Regions from separate parts of the Janthinobacterium sp. GW821-FHT03C10 genome, predicted to be linked through region 2. Evidence: predicted binding sites of a transcription regulator. Region 2 holds the regulator's gene; the other holds the start of a gene.
What was found. Region 2 encodes FliA, which starts transcription of late flagellar genes. Its sites were predicted from a motif close to CTAAAGTTTNNNNNNNNNNNGCCGNTA; they were not measured.
Positions count from the first base shown of each region.

Region 1: AC07VH_RS15500 (DUF5610 domain-containing protein) is a predicted target of FliA. The motif match lies at 3,830-3,856, and genes of this name have one in related genera.

Region 1 covers NZ_JBWKUN010000004.1:283,570-291,058, forward strand. The annotation lists gene AC07VH_RS15480 (TPM domain-containing protein) at 1-618, opposite strand, end outside; gene AC07VH_RS15485 (LemA family protein) at 620-1,234, opposite strand; gene pyrF (orotidine-5'-phosphate decarboxylase) at 1,402-2,226, shown strand; gene sbcB (exodeoxyribonuclease I) at 2,336-3,784, opposite strand; gene AC07VH_RS15500 (DUF5610 domain-containing protein) at 3,928-4,551, shown strand; gene AC07VH_RS15505 (GGDEF domain-containing protein) at 4,578-5,543, opposite strand; gene AC07VH_RS15510 (HPF/RaiA family ribosome-associated protein) at 5,808-6,185, opposite strand; gene AC07VH_RS15515 (DUF1345 domain-containing protein) at 6,386-7,051, opposite strand; gene AC07VH_RS15520 (MFS transporter) at 7,083-7,489, opposite strand, start outside.
Region 2 covers NZ_JBWKUN010000007.1:283,567-291,055, forward strand. The annotation lists gene AC07VH_RS23310 (FxDxF family PEP-CTERM protein) at 156-719, shown strand; gene AC07VH_RS23315 (hypothetical protein) at 779-1,636, opposite strand; gene AC07VH_RS23320 (translation initiation factor Sui1) at 1,709-2,071, opposite strand; gene AC07VH_RS23325 (CehA/McbA family metallohydrolase domain-containing protein) at 2,177-3,787, opposite strand; gene motD (flagellar motor protein MotD) at 3,887-4,657, opposite strand; gene AC07VH_RS23335 (flagellar motor protein) at 4,674-5,420, opposite strand; gene AC07VH_RS23340 (RNA polymerase sigma factor FliA) at 5,402-6,133, opposite strand; gene AC07VH_RS23345 (MinD/ParA family ATP-binding protein) at 6,179-7,039, opposite strand; gene flhF (flagellar biosynthesis GTPase FlhF) at 7,032-7,489, opposite strand, start outside.

The sequences.
Region 1 (7,489 bases), on a different contig from region 2:
GAACACGGTCAGGAGCACAAGAAAGCCGAAGAACAGCAGCGGCAGCCAGAAGGTCAGGCCGCCCGCTTCCACGGTCGCCGGCGCCTTTTGCTGGGCGGGAGCGGGGAATTGCTCCTGGTTCAGCAGGGTAGCGATGGCGCCGATGCCAGCCACCAGGCCGCCGTAATAGTCGTTCTGCTTGAAATGCGGCGCGATCACGTCTTGCAGGATGCGTTTCGATTGCGCATCCGTCAGCACGCCCTGCACGCCACGGCCTGCCTCGATGCGCAGGCGGCGCAAGGACGATGGGTTGTCCTTCGCCACCATCAGCAGCACGCCGTCATCGACGCCCTTGCGGCCCAGCTTCCAGGCATCCGTCACGCGGATGCTGTATTGCTCGATGGCTTCCGGTTCCGTGCTCTTGACCAGCAGCACGGCGATCTGGCTGCCCGTCTTGGCTTGGTAGTCGGCCAGCACGCCTTCCAGCGCCGCGTTCTGCTTGTCATCGAGCATGCCGGCGTTGTCCGTCACGCGCGCCGCCAGCGGCGGCACGGGCTGCAAGCCCTGCGCGCCGGCGGGCAAGGCTGTCCACAGCAGCAGCGCCGTCGCCAGCGTCGCCAGATAAGACCAGGCTTTCATCTTATTTGCCGAAGTTGACGGTCGGCGCGGTCGAAATGGCTTTTTCGTTTTCCACCGTGAACGACGGCTTGACCTTGTAGCCGAAGACCATGGCCGTCAGGTTGTTCGGGAAGCTGCGCGCATGCACGTTGTAATCCTGCACGGCGGCAATGTAACGCTGGCGCGCCACGGTGATGCGGTTTTCCGTGCCTTCCAGCTGCGACTGCAGGTCGCGGAAGCTGGTGTCGGCTTTCAGGTCAGGATATTTCTCGGACACCACCATCAGGCGCGACAGGGCCGACGACAGCTGCCCCTGCACTTGCTGGAATTTTTCGAAGGCGGCCGGGTCGTTCAGCACTTCGGGCGTGATCTGGAAACTGGTGGCGGCGGCGCGCGCCTTGGTCACCGCTTCCAGGGTTTCGCGCTCGTGCGTGGCATAGCCCTTGACGGTATTGACCAGGTTGGGGATCAGGTCGGCGCGGCGTTGGTACTGGTTGACCACTTCGCCCCAGGCGGCCTTGGTGGCTTCGTCCTTGCTCTGGAAGTCGTTGTAGCCGCAGCCCGTCAGGATGCCGGCCAGGACGGTGACGCTCAGCGCCAGGCGCAGCCATTTGGTGAATTGATTGGTGATTTGCATGATGGGTTCCGTGCTGAGTAAGGGAGGTGAGGCAAATATACCTGAAACGGCCCGCCATGTCGGTTTAATAAGCGCCGGCCGCCGCCTCCGGCTGCCTTGAGACGCCGTGGCAAGCTTGCGCCGCGTTACAATACGGGGTTTGCAACTGAATATAGAGAAGGTGTGCCGTGAATTTCATCAATAAATTATCCGCCGCATGGACGGCCAATAATTCCCTGCTGTGCGTGGGCCTGGACCCGGACCTGGCGAAACTGCCGGCGGACCTGCGCGACTTGCCTGATGGAATCACCACCTTTTGCACGCGCATCATCGACGCCACGGCCGACCTGGCCTGCGCCTTCAAGCCGCAGATCGCCTATTTTGCCGCGCTGGGCGCGGAAAAGCAGCTGGAAGACATCTGCCGCTACGTGCGCGAAAACTACCCGCACATCCCCCTGATCCTCGACGCGAAACGGGGCGACATCGGCGCCACGGCCACGCAATACGCGCGTGAAGCGTTCGAGCGCTACGGCGCCGACGCCGTCACCGTGAACCCCTACATGGGCGAGGATTCGCTCGATCCCTACCTGGCGTGGAAAGACCGCGGCGTGATCATCCTGTGCCGCACCTCGAACCCGGGCGGCTCGGACCTGCAATTCCTCGACACGGACGGCGAACCGCTGTACCAGCGCGTGGCGCGTCTGGTGGCCGAGAAATGGAACAAGAATGGCCAGTGCGCGCTCGTCGTCGGCGCCACCTTCCCTGAAGAACTGGCGCAAGTGCGCGCCATCGTGGGCGACATGCCGCTGCTGGTGCCCGGCATCGGCGCCCAGGGCGGAGATATTGCCGCCACCGTCGGCGCGGGCCAGACGGCGAACGGCATGGGCATGATGATCAGCTCCTCGCGCGCCATCATCTACGCCACGCCGCAAGCGGGCGAAGACTTCGCCGACGCGGCGCGCCGCGTGGCGATCGAGACGCGCGATGCGATCAATCAACACCGTGCAGCATAGGTCGGATTAGCGGCGACGCCGCGTAATCCGACAACACCAGTAACGTCAACAATGTTGTCGGATTACGCGGGGCCTTGCCCCGCTAATCCGACCTACCCAGCCTGGTCCTTCAGTCGCGCATGGGCGCCACCATCTCCGCATAATCGTAGAGTTCGCCAAGAATCTCTTCCCCACGCTCATCGACCGATTCCGACAGCACGTCGATTTCCGTAAACAGCATTTCGATGGTGCGGGCGCCGCCGTCGCCGTCGAACAATCGGGCGGCGCGGTGCTGTTCCCAGCGCAGGCTTTCCGCTTCGCTCAAGGTTTGCGGGAAATTGCGGGCGCGGTAGCGGAACAGCAATTCCTGCAGGCGTTCGTCGGCAAACGAGGGGCGGGCCGTGGCCAGTTTGGCCGGCGTGTCGCGGCGCAAGGATTCGAGCAGGCGGCGGTCGTCGTTGCTGACGAAACCGTTGTACAAATCCTCATCCACGTCCAGCGCGGTGTTCGCGCCCGGACGCTGGAACACTTCGGCCCAGATGGCATCCATGTTCGGCGCCGTGGCGGCCAGCTGGGCGTTGACCTTCGCCGCATCCACGTCGATGCCCCATTGCGCGGCCATGGCCGGCGACAGGGTCTTCAGGTTGCCCACCAGCATGGGCGACTTGTTCAAATGAACGCTTTTCACGGGCAGGCGCGTCATGCCTTCCGGCATGGATTCCTTGCGCGTGAATAAACGCGTGCGGATGGTGTCGGCGTCCAGTTCGAACAGTTCGCGCGGGTCGTAGGCGCAATCCCAGACGAGGATTTCATTTTTATTGCTCGGGTGCGTGGCCAGCGGCCAGACGACGCCCAGGCAACCGCGTTCGGCCGGGAACATGCCGGACACGTGCAGGAAGGGCTGGCGCTCGCCAGCGGCCAGGTGCATGCCCATTTCGCTGGCGACCCTGTCCTTCTTGTGCAGGGCCAGGCAGAATTCGAACAGTTTCGGCTGCTTTTCGCGGATCAATCGCGCCAGGGCGATCGTGGCGCGCACGTCGGACAGCGCATCATGCGCCGCTTCGTGCACGAGGCCATTGGCCTTGCTCAAGTGTTCCAGTCTAAAGCTGGTCTGGCCATCGTCGCGCTTCGGCCATTGAATGCCTTCCGGGCGCAGCGCGTGCGTCATGCGCACCACGTCGAGGATATCCCAGCGGCCGCAATGGTTCTTCCATTCGCGCGCATACGGGTCGATCAGGTTGCGCCAGAACAGGAAACGCGTGACTTCATCGTCGAAACGGATGGTGTTGTAGCCCACGCCGATGGTGCCCGGTTCCGAAAAGGCCGCTTCGACGGTAGCGGCGAACTGGTGTTCGGGCACGCCCAGCTGCAGACATTGCTGCGGCGTGATGCCCGTGATCAGGCACGATTGCGGGTCGGGCAGGAAATCATTGGCCGGCTGGCAATACAGCATGATCGGTTCGCCGATCTCGTTGAGGTCCGCATCCGTGCGGATGGCGGCGAACTGGGCCGGGCGGTCGCGGCGCGGCTGGGCGCCAAAGGTTTCGTAGTCGTGCCAAAGAAAGGTCTGGGTAGTCATTGATGGTCGTTGCTTGCTTAATTGTTATCTTAATTGTCCGGGCCGCTTCAGTTTTCTGAAAACCTGCCGATACTACACGAGAGGATGGTCATCATCGCGTTTCCCGCATGGTGGCATACATTGTCCGTTCAAGGAGGTCTATCGTGTCAATTCCCATCGCCGCAAGCGGCAATTCCACTGCTTCCGTGACTTCCGTCAGTACGGGTGTTGCCGGCAAGGACGATAAAGTCCAGCACGGCGTCAACGCTGAAATGAGCGTGAACGACCGCAGCAAGCTGCAATTGAACGCCTCCATCATGCAGGCGTCGCTGAACGTCTCCATCGGTTCCGAGAACGAACCGCTGGCGCTGCTGTACAAGACGGCCATCACGAATATCAATGAAGCGCTGAAGGGCCAGTACGGCGAAGACGCGATCCAGAACGCCGCGTCGCAGGACAACAGCGCCGAAGCGACGGCGAGCCGCATCGTCTCGCTGTCGACGGGTTTTTTTGAGGCGTTCAAGAAGCAGAACCCCGGCCTGGACGACGATACGGCCCTGACCAAGTTCATGGACACCATCAGCGGGGGCATGGAAAAAGGTTTCAAGGAAGCGCGCGACATCCTGGGCGGCTTGAAAGTGCTGAACGGCGATATCGCCGGCAATATCGACAAGACGTATGAACTGGTGCAGAAGGGCTACGCGGATTTCATCGCCGCGCACAGCAGCAAGAAGGATGATGCCGCCAAGCCGGATGCAAGCAAGCCGGCCGACAGCAAGGCTGCCTGATAATTTATATGAAGCGCCTGAGAATATCAGGTGCTTACGCGGTTGCGGCCCCCGGCTTTGGCCCGGTACAGCGCCGCATCCGCAGTGGCGATCAGCGCTTCGTCGTCCTGTTCCGCCGCCAGGCTGGCCACGCCGAAGGAACCCGTGATGTGCGGCAGCGCGCTGCGCATGTCGGCGAAGATGACGGCTTGCCGCATGCGCTCGCACAGGCGCTCGGCCACCCGCAAGGCCACGTGTTCGCTGGTATCGGGCAAGATCACCATCATTTCCTCGCCACCATAGCGCACGGCAAAATCCGTGGGGCGCAGGGCCGCGCCCAGCACTTGTGCGGCGATGCGCAGCGCCTGGTCGCCCGCCTGGTGGCCGTGGGTGTCGTTGAAGCGCTTGAAATGGTCGAGGTCTATCATCACCAGCGACAGCGGCGAGCCGCTGCCGTGCGCCGTGACGATCATGTTCGGCAATAAATCAGTGAGCCAGGCACGGTTGTACAGGCCCGTCAGGCTGTCGACCATCGACAGCTGGCGGTAGAATTCGCCCAGTTTCTGCCGGCGGCGCAGCAGGGCGTTGGCGGCGCGGATGCGGAAGGACAGCAAGCGCAGCAGGTTGCGTGCCAGGCCGTTCGATTGCTCGATCAATTCCCAGACGACGGCCGCGTCGATCACCAGCAAGTCGGTTTCTTCCAGAGCGGAAATGGCGGCCAGGTTGCTCGCTTCATCGAGCACCGATTGTTCGCCCACGCTTTCGCCGGGCAAGACCTTGCTGACGGTGCCGTCATCCATGCCCGTGTGGGTGTCGGCGGCCACAGCCAGCGAACCGCGCAGGACGATGTACAGGCTGGCGCCCTGTGTGTCGGCAATGGCTTCGCCCGCTTCGAGGCGCATGACGGGGCAGGGTGCCAGCATGGCGGCCGTCTGGCTATCCGCCCCATCGCGAAATAGCTGTAAATCGCCGATGTTGCAGCCTGAAGCGCCAAAGTTGCCGATCTGTTCCACAATCACACTTTCAAAAAGCCGGCGCGCGCGAGCAGAGAGCCGGTAGCTTCATGATAGCGTAAAGCGGCCTAGGCTGTAACGGCAAAGGCTTGCTTGGTGTCACTTACTGTGGGAAATGCGACAATTATTTCATTGCTGTGTTAATAAGCTGAAATGATGGTGGTTTTACTATGCTTGTTGCCGCAGGCGAAAGGCGGGCCCGGATGTGCAAAGGCAGCCTTGAACGGCTGCCTCAGTCTCTGGAAATCCTGCGGGTGGGGGGAATTACTCGGCGGTTTCTTCCGCTTCGGCCGTATCGATCACGGCATTCTTGCCGGTGGCGTGGCGCTTGCTGTCTTGCAGGCGGCCCAGGGCGCTATCGATGGCGCGTTTCAGTTTGTCGGTGGCGCCGGCAACGGATTGGTGCACGGTGGCGTTCTGTTCGGTCACGGCAATCGGTTGATAGCCAGCAACGCGTGCTTCCATGACGCAGCGGATATCGTCGGCGCCGCCTTTCGGGCCATTCGTGTCGCTGATGTGGACTTCGATGCGGGTCAGGTTGTCGCGGAAGCGGCTCAGTGCGCTTTCAAGTACGGATTGCACATGTTCGTTCAGTCCAGCGGTGTTGGCGATGGTGCTGTCGGTATGAATATTGATTTGCATATGCTTACTCCTGTCAATTCAAAAAAAACCCATCTCAGGCGTGCTGCGGCCTGGTTGCTGCCTCATGCACATGACCTCGTGCATGGAACTTATCTTACTCCTCTTTCCAGTATTTCAAGAGGGTGCGCACGATTAAGATGAGCTTAACCCTACACCCAGGTCAAGTTTCCTCGCAGAATCTTTTCAAGCCGGCCTCAGCTTTATCCATTGATCAGGCCGGCGGCGATATTGATCGACAGCCCCAGCACGACCAGATTGAAGAAAAAACTCAGCACGGATTGCCCCAGCACGATCTGCCGCATCGGCCGCGTCTGCACGGAAACGTCCGACGTCTGCACGGCCACGGCGATGGTGAAGGCGAAATACAGGAAATCCCAGTAATCGGGATTCTGCTCGTCGTCGGGAAACTTCAGGGGGCGCAGCGCGGGGGCGGCCTGGTAATACAGGTGGGCGTAATGAAAGCAGAACAGGGTGCCGACGAGGAACCAGGAACCGACCAGGGTGAGGATCGTCAAGCCGTAATGCAGCGCGCGCTCGTCCGGCGCCATGTCTTTCATCGAGGACAGCTGCGAGACGATGGCCACCAGGCTCATCACGGATGCGACGGACAGCGCCGACAGCACCGTGGCCGCCCGCTCATCCTGGCGCGCCGCCATGGCCTTGACCTTGTGATGGTTGGCACGCATCATCATCCAGGCCATCGTCGCCAGGTAGAACCAGACGGCCACGTTCCACGCCGTCAGCAGACGCGTCATCTGTTGCCACGCTGCGGGCAGCAGCAGGCCGGCCGCCACGCCGATGGCCGTGGCCATGCTCAGGTGGGGGCGGCTGCGGATGAAGCTGTGCAAGGGCAGCGTGATTTTCATGGGGCGGCTTAGTCAGTGGCAATAGCGCATCTTAGCCCTTAAGTGCCCGCTCCGGTGACCGTCCTGCGGCCGCTTCCTTTTCGTGGTGGGGGAAGCGGTCCATGCGCGACAGCACGGGGAACAGTACGGCCCACATGCCCGTCACGGCCAGGGTGGCGGCGCCGCCAAACAGCACGGCGCGCACGAGGCCGAACCAGCCGGCCGTCAGGCCCGATTCGAATTCGCCCAGCTCGTTCGAGGCGCCGATGAAGACGGCATTCACGGCGCTGACCCGGCCGCGGATCTCGTCCGGCGTCTCGAACTGCACCAGCAGGTGGCGGATGTAGACGCTGACCATGTCGCCGGCGCCCATCAGGAACAGCGCCGCCAGCGCCAGCGGGAAATAGCTGGTGCTGCCCAGCACCAGGGTGCCCAGGCCGAAGACGGCCACGCCGCCGA
Region 2 (7,489 bases):
CACTAGCGTACGCCGCACATCTCCAGGTGGGACTTTCCTCACCGACACGAACATTTTCCCGCAGGCATAGCTAATCCATTCTGACGCGTCAGCCTGCGCATTCGCGCTGCGCCATGACGCACGCCATTCAATCGCAAGACCATCTGGAGCACGATATGAACGCTATCTCAATATCCAAGGCTGGCGCGGCGCTGCTGCTCGGCAGCGCCCTGCTGGCGCCGGGCGCGCAGGCGGACACGCAAGCCGTGTTTTATAACCATCTCGTCTCGACTGCCGTGGTGGCTACACCGCTGCTGGCGCAAGACACGCTGTTCATCGACACCTTCACGACGGAGCGTGGTTCGCTGCTGCAAACGACCACGTTTACGGTCGGCAGCGGCGTGCAATCGTTCACGGGCAACGCCGCCTGGCTGGTCACGGGCGCCAACGACTTCGGTCCCCGTCTGACCGGAGTCAACATCGACTTGTTCGACTCCAGCAACAACCTGGTGCAATCGGATACGTTCACGGGCGTACTGGGCAGCTTCGCCCATTCCACCTTCAGCGGACTGCTGGGAGCAGGCACCTACACCATGGTGGCGACGGGCGTCGGCGTGCGTGATTCCGTGCTGGACATTTCCATCACCACGGCCGTGCCCGAACCGGAAACCTATGCCATGCTGCTGGCGGGACTGGGGCTGGTGGGGTATGGCATACGGCGCCGCAAGACGCTGGCCTGACGGGTCCTGACACGCCGCGCCGGAATTGAAGCGCCGCGTGCGCAGCGCATGGTCGCCCCTCAGCCGTGCGCGGGGCGGCCCGTATGCTGGCGGAACTTCGCCGCGATGGCCTGCGCCTTGGCGCTGGCGGCGGCTTGCTGCTCCGGCGTCAGCTCGTCTTGCAGCCAGTGCCAGTAGTCATCCTGGTAGGGATTGGTAACGCCGGGGGCGAGGATGTCGTCGTACACGAGGCGCAGGGCCAGCAGGTAGCCATACGCCTGCGGCGCGTCTTTCCGCACCACGTCGCCATCGCGCAAATACGCCATCATCAGGGTAGCCACGCTGGTCAGTTCCGCCTCATCCGCCTGCGCCGTCAGCTGGGCGATGGCTTGCCGCTTCCACGCCTGCACCAGCGGGTCGTCTGGACGGTTGCGCAGCGCGCTGCGGTCGCCAAACGGGCCTTCCGACAGGAACAGGGTGGCCGCGCCCGGCACGCCCGCCTTCGCGGCCGTGGCCAGATAGCCCAAGCGGTCCTCGCGCTGGCGCTGCGTCAGGCCCGCGCACAGCTGCCGCTGGCCGGCTTTTTCTTCCGCCGTCATCTCGCGTCCCAGCTCGAATTCCAGCCCCGGCAACCGGCCATCTTTCTCAAAAGAAATACAGTCATCGAGCAGATTGTAGGCCGCATACGCGTCTTCCGGCTTGCCGCTGGCGCCCAGGCGCGCAAGCTGCTGCGCGAGCGTCACGGGAACGGGCGCGGCACCGGCGGCCGGGGCGGCATCGATATTCAGATACGATGCCAGGCTGCGTCCCGGCGGCGCGCCGGCGGCAGCGGTGGCAGCAGCGTCCGGCGTGCCGCCGTCGGGCGCGGGCCAGTACACGAGCGCCAGCACTGCCACGATGGCAGCGGCGATGGCGATGCCGGTCAGTTTGCTGTTCATAGGAGGTGGCACATAAAAGGAAACGCACGTTACCACAGGCGCGCGGCACAGTGCCGCACGCACGCGCCCCGGCTAGCCGCCGGCCTTTTTCGGCTGGTGGCCCAGCTTCACCAGCGCGGCCAGGATGGCGTCCACATGGTCACCCTGCACTTCGACCACGCCATCCTTGACCGTGCCGCCCGAGCCGCACTGCGTGCGCAACTGCTTGCCCAGCAGGGCCAGGGCGATGGCGTCCAGCGGCAAGCCCTTGACCACGGTGACGCTCTTGCCGCCGCGCCCCTTGGTCTGGCGCGACACGCGCACCACGCCGTCGCCCGCCGGCACCGCCTTCGATTGCGCCTTGCATGCGCATTGCGCCAGCGGCAGGCGGCAGGCGGGACACATGCGGCCCGTTTCGGTAGAGTAGACGAGACCGCCCTGGGAACTGCTTTTCATAATGAGGTGATAAAAAGGAAGAAGGCGCGATTGTACCAAGCGCAGGGAGGGCGAGTGCAGGATCAAGCCCGCTCCCGCCCCGCCCGGTGGCGCGCCGGCTGACGTCTAACGCAAGGTCACGAACACGGGATTCGAATAGAACCACAGGCTGCGGTAATTGCGGTCGTTGATGTCGTTAAAACGCTGGGTGCTGTCCGTCGTGCCCGTGCGCTGGTCGGCCAGCGGCTCGCCGCCCTGCGTCAGGCCGGCGACATCGGTGCCCAGATTGGTGCCGCGCAGGCGGAAATACTGGTTCTTCGCCGCCGTCGTTTCGTAGCTCACGCTGGCGTAGCCGTCGGCCCCGATTTTCCAGTCCGCGCTGGTGAAGCGCTTGAGCACGCGCGTGCTGGCATTGCCGGCAACATTGTAGGCCGGCGTGCCCGCCACCGCCTTCGCGCCCACATCGCCGACGATCAGGTCGACATGGTCGACCACGGGCTTGACGTTGGCGGCCACGCCGCTGTCGACGGGCTTTTCGTAGTTGTTTTTGGCCGGGCTCTTGAAGCGGATGGTGATCGTGACTTTCTCGCCGCTGGCGACCTTCAGCTCGCCGCCCATCTCCTTGCGGTCGTCCTTGCTGGCCAGGTTGAAATCAAGCGCATTGATCAGGTCGCCATAAGTGGAGAACATCTTGCCCGAACGCAAGCCGGCCAGCAAGTCCTTCGCCAGCGGCGCGCCCTGCGCGCTGTTGAACACGTAGTTCTTCGCATACTCGCCGGGGAAATAACCGCTGCTGTTGCCGCCGACAATCTTGAAGTGCGTATCCGAATCGGTCAGGTTCCAGATGCGGCGCCCCTCGCCCAGCAGCGCATCCCATGGCCCGCCCAGCTTGGCCACCACGTAGTCGACGCCGCCATACACGCGCAGCGGCGCATTCTCGTCCGTGTAGGCGGCCGTGTAGCCGCCCCGGTCCGGTTCCATCTGGTTGCCGACCATGCCCTCGATGGCGAACATGATGTTCGGCGCGGCATCGTTGAAGGCGCGCAAGTCGGCGATGCTGTAGCTGCCCTTGTTGCGCGACGGATGGTTGATGACGGCGTAGCTGGTTTCCGGGTAATTCTGTTTCAGCCAGTTGATCGCTTGCAGCGCATCGGCAGCCGTCTTGTTGTAGCGGGTGTCGCCGTATTTCGCTTTCCATGCCGCGACGTCGGCGGCGTCGAACATGGCCGCGTCGCGCGTGGTAAACAGGTATTCGAACTCCTTCATGCCCCGCGTGCTGGCGGTCAGTTTGTCCGCCCCTTCGAACAGGCCGATGCCGACGTGGTCGTGGGTCGGCATGTCCCACTCGAAGCCCGAGAAGATCAGCTTGTCGGCGTAGCTGCCGCCCGCCTGCAAAGCCTGCACGCGCGGGATTTCATAGCGCCCGGCGCCGATGGACATGGGAATCGGCGCCGCCAGCGGCGCGCCCAGCGCGTCGCGCGTGGAGACGCGCAAATGGTTTGACAGCGCCATCCAGTCGAGTCCATACGTGGCAAAGGCCTTGGCCAGCACCTTGTCCAAGGTCTGGCTGACATCGGCGTCGGCCGATTGGGTCGTGTGGGTGTGCAGGTCGCCGGCGATCCAGCGGCCGGCGGGGAGCGGCGGCACGCTGCCGGCCGGGTTGCTGTCGCCGCCGCAGGCAGCAACACTCAACACGATGACGATGGCCGAAGCAAGCAATGTTCTGGAGTAAGACATGGGATGGACCTGGAAGCTGAAAAGAAGGGCGTCAGCCTAGCATTCCAGTATGACCAGCAAATGACATGCCCCACGCCCTGCCGGCCCGAAAAACCCGTCCTAGTTGGCCGGCGGCGGCGTCGGCACTTCCGTCACCGTCTCGGGGATGCCGGACAAGATCGTCACGGCCACGCGGCGGTTGCGCGCCCGTCCTTCCGGCGTGGCGTTCGGCGCCACGGGGATGTTGTCGGCGTGGCCCACGGCCGTCAGGCGCGAAGCCTGCACGCCGCTGGCGATGAACAGGCGCACCACGGCGCTGGCGCGGGCGGCCGACAATTCCCAGTTCGAGGCAAAGGTCGAATTGCTGATCGGCTGGACGTCCGTATGCCCTTCCACCTGCACATCGTGCGTGTCGTCCTTGAGCAGCACGGCGACGGCGCGCAGGGCCTGGTCCGATTCCGCCGTCAGGCGCGCCGCGCCCGGGTCGAACAGCACGCTGGCATTGATTTCCACGCTGACGCCGCGGCTCGTCTGCGTCACGCGGACCTTGCCTTCCTTCACCAGCGGCGCCAGGGTGGATGTGAGGTCCTGCGCCAGGCGCGTCATGTGTTCGCGCTCGCGGCGGATGGCTTCCGTGCGGCGCTTCAGGGCGGGGTTCGGCAGCGGGATCGCCTGCGGCGCTTCCATGATGATGGGCGGCGCGCCCTTTTCCAGGCTGAAGGCCTGGCCGATGGCGTTCTGGAAGACGCGGTATTTGCCTTCATTGACTTGCGAGATCGCATACATGACGACGAAAAACGCGAACAGCAAAGTGATGAAGTCGGCATACGAGATCAGCCAGCGGTCCTGGTTGTCCGGTTCCTCGTCATACTTCCTGCGCGCGCGCCGCATCATGCTCAGTGCTCGCTCAGTGCTCGTGAAGCAGGCTGGAGACGCGCTCTTCGATGATGCGCGTATGGTCGCCCGTGGCGATGTCGTACAGCACGGCGGCCGTGATTTCATACTGCACCACGCGGCGCGAGACGATGGCCTTGAGTTTATTGGCCACCGGCAGGAACAGCAGATTGGCCAGGCCGACGCCATAAATCGTCGAGACAAACGCGACGGCGATGCCGCTGCCCAGTTTGCTCGGGTCGGTAAGGTTTTCCATCACGTGGATCAAGCCCAGCACGGCGCCCAGGATGCCGATGGTGGGCGAATAGCCGGCCGCCGATTCCCACACCTTGACGGCCTGGCGCTCGGCCAGTTCGTAGGCGGAGATTTCCACGTCGAGCAGCTGGCGCAGCTTGTCGGGCGCGATGCCGTCGACGATCATGCGCAAGCCCTTGGCGTTGAAGCGGTCGGCCGTGTTTTCCATCAGGCGCTCGAGCGCCAGCGGGCCGTCGCGGCGCGCCGTCAGGCTCCATTGCCCGATGTCGCGCGCCAGCGCGGCGCGCGTGTCGGCCGGCGGCAGGAAGACCCAGCGCAGCATTTCCAGCCCGCGGACAAAAGTGCGCAGCCGCGTCTGCAGCAGCACGGCGCCGAAGGTGCCGATGATGACGATGGCGAAGGCAGCCGGCTGCAGCAGGGAGGCCATCTTGCCGCCTTCCAGTGCCTGGCCGACCAAGAGGCCCGCCAGCGCCAGCGCCAGCCCGATTACGCTGGACCAGTCCACGCCTGCTCCCTCAAGGTTGCGCGCAGGCGCGCGACGGCCTGGGTATGCAGCTGCGAGACGCGTGATTCGGACACGCCCATCACCGCGCCGATCTCCTTCAGGTTCAGCTCTTCTTCGTAATACAGGCCCATGAGTATTTTCTCGCGTGGCGGCAGCGCGTCGATGGCATCGATCACGGATTGCCGGAAATCGGTATCGAGCAGGGAACGCAAGGGGTCGCTGTCCTCGTCCACGCAGTGGCGGTCGAGGAAGCTGTCATTGCCGTCCGGGTCATGAAAGTCTTCGTAGTACACCAACTGGTGGCCGCCGCCGTCGCCCAGCATTTCCTGGTAGTCGGCCAGCGACATTTTCAGCAGCTTGGCCACTTCCGACTCGGTCGGCGGATGGCCGAGGCGCTGCTGCAAGGTGCTCATCGCCTCTTCGATCTTGCGCATGTTCTGGCGCATGCTGCGCGGCAGCCAGTCGCTGGTGCGCAATTCGTCGAGCATGGCGCCGCGGATGCGCAGCACGGCATACGTCTCGAACTGCGCGCCATGCGTCTCTTCATAGCGGCTAATGGCATCGAGCAGGCCGATCATGCCGGCCTGGATCAGGTCATCGACCTCGACCGAAGGCGGCAATTTCGCCTTCATATGGTGCGCCAGACGCTTCACCAGCGGAATGTGCTCCGTCAGCAAATAGTCCTTGTTCGATTTCCCTTTGACCGTGTACATAGGCTGCTTATTGTTTTCTCGTCTTATCTGGTGCTACGGTTGGTGTCAGGCGCTGAACTGGTGCGGGCTCCCCGTCTGGTACAAGGTGCCGCCAAGCACCGGCGCCGCCGAACGGGCCAGCCGCTCGGCCAGTCCGCGAAACGCCACCGAGGCGCCCGCCAGCGGAAACGCATCGACCACGCTGCGGCCCAGGCGCGCCGCGCGGTGCAGATATTCATCGGCAGGCACCGAACCCATCGAGGTCAGCTTCACGGCCAGGTAGCGGCTCGCCGCCTGCGCCATATTATCGTATACCACTTTTGCCTCGGATTCGGAAGCGCCGGTGACGAGAATGCCGAACGGCCGGCGTCCCAGTTCCTGGCTCAGGCGCTTGATCAGGCAGTACGCGGCCTTGATCGAGGTGGCGCTGGTCGACACTTGCACCACGATATCCGACGAAGCCATCAAGGGCACGGGGAAGCAATCGCCCTCGTCTGCCACGACGCCGTCGACCAGCACGATGCCGCTCTGGCGCGCCAGCACCTCGAAGGTCTTGCCCAGCCGGCGCAGTTCGTCCTCGCCCGCATAGTCCATGCTGTCCATCAGGTGGTTGCGCGCGCCCAGGCTGGCCACGCCGAAGCCTTGCGGCACCTGGTGGATGACCTGGTTCAAGCCGCACTGCTGGCGCGCCACGTCGCGCAGGCTGGCGCCGTGGGCCAATCCCAGACGCGCAGCGACGCCATCGCCGCCGCTGGCGTCGAGCAGCAGCACGTCATTGCCGCCGTAGACGAGCGAAGCGCCCAGGTTGACCAGCATGGCGCCCTTGTCGTCCTGCGGCGTGGCCGAGAGGAACGTCATGACGCGCGGCTGCGGGCCGGCCAGCATGCGGCGCAAGCCCTCGGCCTGGTCGAAATCGAAATTAGCCAAGGTGCACCCCGCGCGCTTCGTGGTTGCGGGCGGCCGCCTGCGCCATCAGCAGCGGCAGTTCGGCATCGGAAAACTGCGTCGCCGCCGCATCGCGCTTGAGCTTGAAGGCGCGGTCGATCAGGTAGCCGCGGTCGGCCAGGTACAGGTCTTCCGGCACGCGCTGGCCGTTCGACACATAAAACAGGTTCAGCTTCTGGCGGATCACCACGTCGAGCACATTGCCGATCGAGGCCGCTTCATCGAGCTTGGTCATGATGCAGCCGGCCAGGCCGCTGCCCTGGTAGGCGCGCACCACTTCGTTCAGCGTTTCCTGCGTCGCCGTGGAGTTCAGGCACAGCAAACGCTTGACGTCGGCGCCGGCGCCCGACAGCATGGCCACCTGCTCCGTCACCATCTGGTCGCGCTGGCTCACGCCCACCGTATCGATCAGCACCGTGTGCTTGTTCTTGA